2 regions of the Streptomyces bathyalis genome follow, and region 2 is predicted to be linked to the other one. Evidence: riboswitches for the same ligand, from Rfam matches in the RefSeq annotation. Region 2 holds a riboswitch; the other holds the start of a gene.
The links. Region 2 has a riboswitch for cobalamin ahead of cobN (cobaltochelatase subunit CobN). Riboswitches for the same ligand answer to the same signal wherever they lie in the genome.

Region 1: it holds a riboswitch for cobalamin, as region 2 does, so the genes downstream of both, G4Z16_RS08290 ((2Fe-2S) ferredoxin domain-containing protein) here and cobN (cobaltochelatase subunit CobN) in region 2, are expected to answer to the same signal.

Annotation. Positions count from the first base shown of each region.
Region 1 is NZ_CP048882.1:1,928,265-1,932,404, reverse strand. Features, by position in the region: gene G4Z16_RS08300 (class I SAM-dependent methyltransferase) at 143-820, opposite strand; gene G4Z16_RS08295 (aminoglycoside phosphotransferase family protein) at 1,089-2,039, shown strand; cobalamin riboswitch at 2,229-2,352, shown strand; gene G4Z16_RS08290 ((2Fe-2S) ferredoxin domain-containing protein) at 2,457-2,855, shown strand; gene G4Z16_RS08285 (PucR family transcriptional regulator) at 3,106-4,140, opposite strand, start outside.
Region 2 is NZ_CP048882.1:4,236,871-4,241,010, reverse strand. Features, by position in the region: gene cobN (cobaltochelatase subunit CobN) at 1-2,447, opposite strand, end outside; cobalamin riboswitch at 2,483-2,634, opposite strand; gene G4Z16_RS18435 (nitrite/sulfite reductase) at 2,681-4,027, shown strand; gene G4Z16_RS18430 (precorrin-8X methylmutase) at 4,039-4,140, shown strand, end outside.

The DNA of each region.
Region 1 (4,140 bases), 2.3 Mb from region 2:
CCGTCGTGGCTGCTGCCGTCCCCGTTCGTCACCTCGCCGACGTTACGCACTCGGAACGGTGACGGCAGCCGGTGCGGGGAAACCGCCCGGGCGGACCGGGGCGGCCGGCCCGCGGCGGCCGGTCAGCGGGACGTGTGGGAGATCAGCCGCGCTTGCGTGCCGTCACGGCCATGACGATCGGGGTGGGGGTGCCGTGCTCGGCGAACTGTTCGAGTGCCAGTCCCGCGTCGAGGAAGGCGTGGAGCAGGCCCGGCAGCGGAAGGTGTGTGGCCCCGACCTTGTCGCGTACGCCCTGGTCGGTCCAGGAAGCCTTCGTCCAGGCGCCGTCGAGATAGCCGGGGCGGACCACGATCGCGTCGGGGTCCGTGCGGTCGGCGAACGCCCCGCAGAAGCAGGGGTGGACGCCGATGTGCACGAACACCCCACCGGGCCGGAGGACACGGGCCGCTTCCCGCAGTACCGCCGGATAGTGCGGCATGTCCGTGTGCACCATGACTGCGACAGCGGCCGTGACGGAGCCGTCGCTCACCGGAAGCCTCGCGGCATCGGCCTGCGCGACCGGTAGCCGGCTGCGGGCGTGGCCGAGCATCCCTCGCGACAGGTCCACGCCGACCGGCGTCCAGCCCAGGTCGCGGAGCGCGGCAGCGTGGACCCCCGTGCCGCAGCCGATCTCCAGGCACGTACCGCTGCCCGTTCCGAGAAGGTCCCCGAGCAGGCCGCCCAGGCTGCGGGGGTTTCCCTCCGAGGTCTCGGCGTCCTGCCCGCGCAGGAAATCCTGTTCGTACCAGTCGGCGATCTGGTCGTACGCCGCTGCTGACATGACGTTCCCCGTCCGTTCGCCCGCCGTGGGCCCGTTTTGGTGACCGGCTCCCCCGGGCGACCGGGCCGCCGTTGTCGTTGCTCCATCACCTGCCCGCGCGGTGGTTCTCCGGCCCCGATTTCCTCCCCCGGCGGAACTGCCGCTGCCCGGGTTCTCCATACGGGGAGCTCGCGTTCGTCGGCGGCCCGGATGTCCGTCGGGCGAAGTGGCCGCTACCGGCTGGAAGTTGTACGTCGAACGCCGTGCTGCGGCGTGGAACGATCGAGCCATGCCCGATTTCGTGACGCCAGAGCAGATTGCCCGACGCACCTCCGCAGCAGTCGACGCGGCCGTGGGAGCGGGGCGCGCTCTCGGGCTCACCGTGACCGATGCCGAGGTGCTCCACGACCTGTTCTCCGTGGTCGTCCACCTCGCGCCGTCACCGGTCGTGGCCCGGATTCCCACAGTCCTGCCGCACTCCGCGGATCTCGGTTCCCAGGCCGCCCGCCAGCAGGCGGAACTTGACGTGACGCGGTGGCTCGCAGACCAGGGAGCCCCCGTGATCCAGCCCAGTCCTCTCGTGCCACGGGAGCCCGTACAGCGCGACGGACTCTCGATGACGTTCTGGCAGTTCGTCGAGGAGGACCGGGACAAGGAGCCCGACTACGTGGCCAACGCCGAAATCGTTGCCGACCTGCACGCCGCCCTGCGCGGATACCCCGGCCGGCTGTCGTTCCTGTCCGCGGCCGAACCGCGGGTCATCGGGGAAAGCCTTGCCCTGCTCGAAGACCGCCCCGACCTCATCGCTCCGAGCGATCTGGACCGCGCGCGCCGCGAGTGGCAGGTCCTGGAACCTCTCGTGAGCTCACGCGCGGCGTTCGAGACGGCGTTCCCGTGGACCGATGTCCAGCCCATCCACGGCGACTGCCCACCCGCGAACATCTTCTCCGGGAAGGACGGGAAGCTCTACGCCGACTTCGAACTGGTCACGTCGGGCCCCGTCGAGTGGGACCTGGCCACCCTCGGGCCCGACCTCGAATCCGCCTACGACCGCGGCGCGCGGCGCAACGGCATGAGGCCGTTGAAGGAGGACGTCATGAGCTTCGTGAACGCCGTAGGCATGCTGCGGGTCATCGCCGCCCTGGCGCTCGCGCCTCAACTGCCCGCGTTGCCCGAGTACTTGAACCCCGCCATCATCCGGTGGCGGACGATGCCGTTCGCAGGGGGCGTCGGAGACTGACATCCACGAGCGCCGACCGGCAACGGGAGCCCGTCAAGTCACGCACGCTGCAGGGCAGTTGCAGGGACGAGCCGCGTCATCGTCCGGACCGCCGATCTGCGTCCGGCGCTTCTTCGGGGCCCGCGGAGGCCCTCGGCCCTGGACGGCGCCCGGATGGAATGATGGCCCGTGACATGGCGACGGCGGTTCGAGGAAGCCGGTGTGAATCCGGCGCGGTCCCGCCACTGTGATCGGCGAGCGGATCCCCGACAGGCCACTGCCCCGGGCGGGTGGGAAGGCGGGGACGAGCCTTGACCCGAGAGCCAGGAGACTCACGCGGTCGCCTCCTCGACGTACCGGGGCGGATCTCCCCGGAGAGAGGGAAGGTTCGGCGTGCCCGAGACATCGGTCGATGAGGCATCCGACGAAGCGGGGGCAGTGGAGACTGCCGGCCCTGCTCCGTGCCGGATCGTCGTGTGCCGGGACTGCTGCTGCGGCAGTCCCAAGGTGACCGGACTGGATCACGCGGCACAGACGGCTCGGCTGCGGGAGGAGGCACCGGTTCGCGTGTCCGACTGCCTGGACGTGTGTGACCAGGCCAACGTCATCGTCGTGCAGCCTTCCGCCGCCGGGCGCGCCGCCGGTGCGCGGCCCGTCTGGCTGGGGCTGGTCAACAGCCCGGACGCGACCGAGGACGTCACCGCCTGGGTACGCGCGGGCGGCCCCGGCGTCGCTCCGCAGCCGGAGATCCTCGACCTGCACGCCATCACTCCGCCGCGACGGGGGCTTGCAGGGAATCGGCGCGCTGCGTCGCCGATCCGTGATCGGGGGCAATGAGACAGCCCTTCACCGACTCCCGGAGCCGGACATCGCGTGGTGGAGCGAAGGCTGAAGGTCTCATCGGGGCTCATCGCGGCGAACGCCCGTCCCCAGGTGGCTGGAGCCATGCCGAGTCGAACACCGAGCCGAAGCTCGTCGAGCGCCACCGGTGGATGAACGCCGTTGCTGTCCGCGACCGTTGCTCGCGCTCGTGCTCGTGTTCATGACCCCCGACATTGCTCACGGAGTCGCGGACCCCGCACGGCAGTCACAGCCGTGCGGCCTTCAGCGCCATGTGGAGCAGCAACCGGGAGCCGCCATCGTCGAGGTCGAGGCCGGTGAGGGCTTCGATGCGGGAGAGGCGGTAGTAGAGCGTCTGACGGTGTATGCCCAACGCGGCGGCCGTTCGCCCCGCCTGGCCCGCGTGGTCGAGGAACACCTCGGCGGTGCGCGCCAGTTCGCCGTGTGCGGGACGCAGCAGCGGCGCCACGGCCGCATCGCGGGCGACGTCGTCGGGCAGGGCGGCCAGCAGCCGGTACGGACCGATCGCGTCCCAGTCGGCGACCGGGCCCAGCCGCTCCGGTTCCGCGCCCGCGGCCCGTGCGGCGGCGAGCGCCTCCCGCCAGGCCGCGACCGCGTCGGAGAGCCCGCGGCGCGGCGCGCTGACGCCCGCGGCGGCGGGGGAGCGCGGCACGCGCAGCAGTTGCCCGGCGGCCGTACGGGCCGGAGCACGGACCTCCGCCGAGCGCAGCCGCACCAGCGAGGCGAGCACCGGCTGCCGCTCCGGCGCGGGCGGCGCCGCCGACCTGCCGCCGGGGGCCGGTTGCGCGAGCCGGGCCGGAAGCACGCACCCCGCCATGACGTGCGGCAGCACGGGTGCGCCCGTACTGCCGGAGCTCTCCCCGTCGCCGTCAGCGTCGTCGGCCGGCCAGGGGCCCACAGCGAGCAGTGCCAGCGGGCCCGACGCCGCCGGCCCGAGCAGCTCGCCCAGCTCCGCCGCCAACTCCTCGCCCCTGCCCCGGTCTTCCTCGGTCAGCATCGCCCGCAGCAGTTCGCCCGAGCGCGCCTCCGCCTGCGTCTCGGCCGCCAGCAGCGCCCCGATCCGCGACGCCACCGCCATGGCCGCCGCCAGCCGCGGGTCGGAGAGGTCGAGCGCCCCGTCGTCCATCAGCCAGATGTAGCCGCGCACGACGCCCGCGTGCCGCACGGGGAGGCAGATGCGCCCGTGCTCGACGCCGGCCGCCGGTTCGGGATCGATGCGGACGGGAGACGCGGCCCTGGTGATGCCGAAGCTCTCGAACCA
Region 2 (4,140 bases):
GACGGGACGGCCTTGGGGTCGACGGAGTAGAAGTTGCGGCCGGTCGGCAGGACGTTGACGAGGCCGCGCAGGGGTGATCCGGACGGTCCCGCGGGGACGAACCCGCCGCCCAGGGCGTGCAGGCAGTTGTCGAGCTCGTCGGTGGTGGCGGCCAGCCGCGGAACGACCTCGCGGGCGGCGAACGAGAGGATCCGCGCGACCTGTTCACCGTGGCCGTCGGGTACGGCGGCCGGGTCCCAGCCGGCGTCCTCCATCGCCTGGACGAGGGCGCGTGCGGTCTCCTCCGCCTCGTCGGCGGTGGTACGGGTGGCGGCGGACTCGTCGAGGCCGAGCGCCTCACGCAGGCCGGGCAGCGTCGTCGAGCCGCCCCAGATCTGGCGTGCGCGCAGCACCGCCAGGACGAGGTCGACGCGTACGGAGCCCGAGGGTGCCTGTCCCAGGACGTGCAGGCCGTCGCGGATCTGGGCGTCCTTGACCTCGCACAGCCAGCCGTCGACGTGGAGCAGGAAGTCGTCGAAGCCGTCGTCGTCGGGGCGCTCCTCGAGGCCGAGGTCGTGGTCGAGCCTCGCCGCCTGGATGAGGGTCCAGATCTGTGCGCGGATCGCGGGGAGCTTCGGCGGGTCCATCGAGGCGATCTGCGCGTATTCGTCGAGGAGTTGCTCCAGTCGCGCGATGTCGCCGTAGGAGTCGGCGCGCGCCATGGGCGGTACGAGATGGTCGACGAGCGTGGCATGGACGCGGCGCTTGGCCTGGGTGCCCTCGCCGGGGTCGTTGACGAGGAACGGGTAGATCAGGGGGACGTCACCGAGCGCGGCGTCGGGGGCGCAGGCCGGGGACAGCCCGGCGTTCTTACCGGGCAGCCACTCCAGGTTGCCGTGCTTGCCGAGGTGGATCATCGCGTCGGCACCGAATCCCCCCTCGTCCGTGGGGGCGGCGATCCAGCGGTAGGCGGCCAAGTAGTGGTGCGAGGGCGGCAGATCGGGATCGTGGTAGATCGCGATCGGGTTCTCCCCGAAGCCGCGGGGCGGCTGGATGAGGATGAGCAGATTGCCCCGGCGCAGGGCGGCGAGGACGATGTCGCCGTCGGGGTTCCGGCTGCGGTCGACGAACATCTCGCCGGGCGGCGGTCCCCAGTGCTCCTCGACGGAACTGCGCAGTTCTTCGGGCAGTGTGGCGTACCAGCGCCGGTAGTCGGCTGCCGGGATGCGCACGGGGTTCCGCGCCAACTGCTCCTCGGTGAGCCATTCCTGGTCGTGGCCGCCGGCGTCGATCAGGGCCCGGATCAGTTCGTCGCCGTCGCCGGAGACCAGGCCGGGGATCTCCTCCTCGGGGCCGAAGTCGTATCCCTCCTCGCGCAGCCGTCGCAGCAGGGCCACGGCGCTCGCGGGTGTGTCCAGCCCGACGGCGTTTCCGATCCTGGAGTGCTTGGTGGGGTACGCGGAGAGCACCAGCGCAAGACGCTTGCCTGCGGCGGGTATTCGGCCCAGCCGGGCGTGACGCACGGCGATTCCCGCGGCCCGGGCGGCGCGTTCGGGGTCGGCGACGTAGGAGGGCAGCCCGTCCTCGTCGACCTCCTTGAAGGAGAACGGCACGGTGATGAGCCGTCCGTCGAACTCCGGCACGGCGATCTGGCTCGCGGCATCCATCGGGGAGACGCCCTCGTCGTTGTCCTCCCAGGCGCTCCTCGATCCCGTCAGGCACAGGGCCTGGAGGATCGGCACGTCCAGGCCCGTGAGGGCACCCGCGTCCCAGGACTCGTCGTCCTCACCGGCGGAGGCCTCGGCGGGCCGGGTGCCGCCGGCGGCGAGGACGGTGGTGACGATGGCATCCGCGGCGCGCAGTTCGTCGATGAGTTCGGGCTCCGGCGCGCGGAGCGAGGCCACGTAGAGCGGCAGCGGACGGGCACCGGCCTGCTCGATGGCGCCGCAAAGGGCCTCGACGAAGCCGGTGTTGCCGCTCATGTGGTGTGCGCGGTAGTAGAGCACGGCGACGGTCGGGCCGTCCGTGTCCTTCGCCTCCCGGACCAGTGGTCCCCAACTGGGGGCGGGCGAGGGGGGTTCGAAGCCGTGGCCCGTCAGGAGCACGGTGTCGGAGAGGAAGCGGCCGAGCTGTTCGAGGTTGGCGGGCCCACCGTGGGCCAGATAGGCGTGGGCCTCAGCGGCGATGCCCACGGGGACCGTCGAGGCGGCCATGAGCTGTGCGTCGGGGGCCTGTTCACCGGTGAGGACGACAACGGGGCGCCCGTCACCGAGGAGTTGGTCGAGGCCGTCCTCCCAGGCGCGGATGCCGCCGAGGAGCCGTATGACGACGAGGTCCACGCCGTCGAGCAGGGCGGGCAGTTCGTCGAGGGGCAGCCGGGACGGGTTCGCGAACCGGTAGGAGACCGGCCCGTCCGAGGCGCGGGCACTGAGCAGATCGGTGTCGGACGTCGACAGCAGAAGAATCACGCGGCGTCTGGCCTTCCTCGGGGTGTCCGCGCCCCGGGTGGTGTTTGACGGCGGGAGTTCCTGGCTCGCCCGGCCTCCATGGCCAGGGTCACAGTGGCGGGACCGCGCCGGATTCGCACCGGGCTTCCTCCCATGTCGCCGTCTGTGGCGGTGGCGGACCTGCCGGCCCACCGAGAGGCATAGTAAGGGTCACAGTCGGAATGCGGGACATACGGCCCGGTACGGCGGTGGGTATGCTCGCCGCCATGTGTACCGCCCCGGTCCGGGCATTTGCCCAGGACACGAAGCCGATTCGGGACCGCGGCGACGCATGCCCGGGGGCCTTGCGACTCCACGAGGCGGACGACGGCGCGCTCGCCCGCGTACGCGTGCCCGGCGGGATTCTCGACGTCCGCCGGGCAGAGGCGCTGGCGGCTGTTTCACGGCGGTTCGGCGACGGGGATCTGCACCTCACCTCCCGTGGCAATGTGCAGCTGCGGGGTCTCGGGCCGGGCTGTGGACGGGAGTTGGCGCAGCTTCTCGGCGACGCCGGTCTGCTTCCGTCGCACCGCCACGAACGCGTCCGCAACATCGTCGCCTCGCCGCTGGCCGGTCTCGACGGCCACGGGCACGGCGATCTCCGGCCCTGGCTGCGCGCGTTGGACGGCACGCTGTGCGCGAGTGAGTCTGCTCACGCCCTGTCCGGGCGGTTCCTCTTCGCTCTCGACGACGGCCGCGGAGACACGGCGGAGCTGGCGGCCGACCTCACGCTGACCTCCGGCGGGAACGGCTCGGCGCGGCTGCGCATCGGCTCGTGGCACTCGCCCGCCGTCCAAGTCCCGTCGTCCGATGGGCCTCTGGCCGCGCTCCTCGCAGCCGAAGCGTTTCTTCAGACGTCGGCAGCGATGCGCGGAGAGGCCTGGCGGATCGGTGAACTACCGGACGGGCCCAGGGAGTTGACGGACGCGGTCGTCCGCCGCCTCGACGAGAGGGGCGTAGCCGCGACGACCTCCGTGGAGCCGCCCGGGACCCGCGCGTCCGCACCCCTTCCCGGCGTGGTCACCGGTCCTCACGGTGAGGCGGCGCTGTCGGTGCTCGCCCCGATGGGCCGGATCGACGCCGCCCAGTGGGATGCAGTCGTCTCCGTCGCCGCGCGGGCAGGGCACCGGGAGCTGCGGCTGACACCGTGGCGCGGCCTCGTCGTGCCCGTCGTCCCCGGGGCCGGTGCCGGTGCCGATGAGCTGATGCGCACGCTCGCGAACGCCGGCCTGATCACCGACCCCGACTCGCCCCGGGTCGGAGTGGGCTCCTGCATCGGACGGCCGGGCTGCGCCAAGTCGCTGGCCGACGTCCGCTCCGACGCGGCAGCACTCACGGGCTCCGGACAGCTGCCCGTGTACTGGTCGGGGTGCGAGCGCCGCTGCGGCCACCCGCGCGGCGACCGCGTGGAGGTGGTGGCGGTCCCGGAGGGCTACCGGGTCTCGGTCGTGTGCGACGGCCGCGTCCGTTCCGCGACCACGACCAGCCGTGCCCGAGTCGCCGCCGACGTCGCTGAAGCACGCAAGAGCGGCCCGAAAGCCCCGACACCCGTGAAGCGATGAGTGGGAGCACAGTGTTCGACTACGAGAAGGACGGCGCCGCCATCTACCGGCAGTCCTTCGCCACCATCCGGGCCGAGGCGGATCTCGAAGCGCTGCCTCCGGACGTCAGCCAG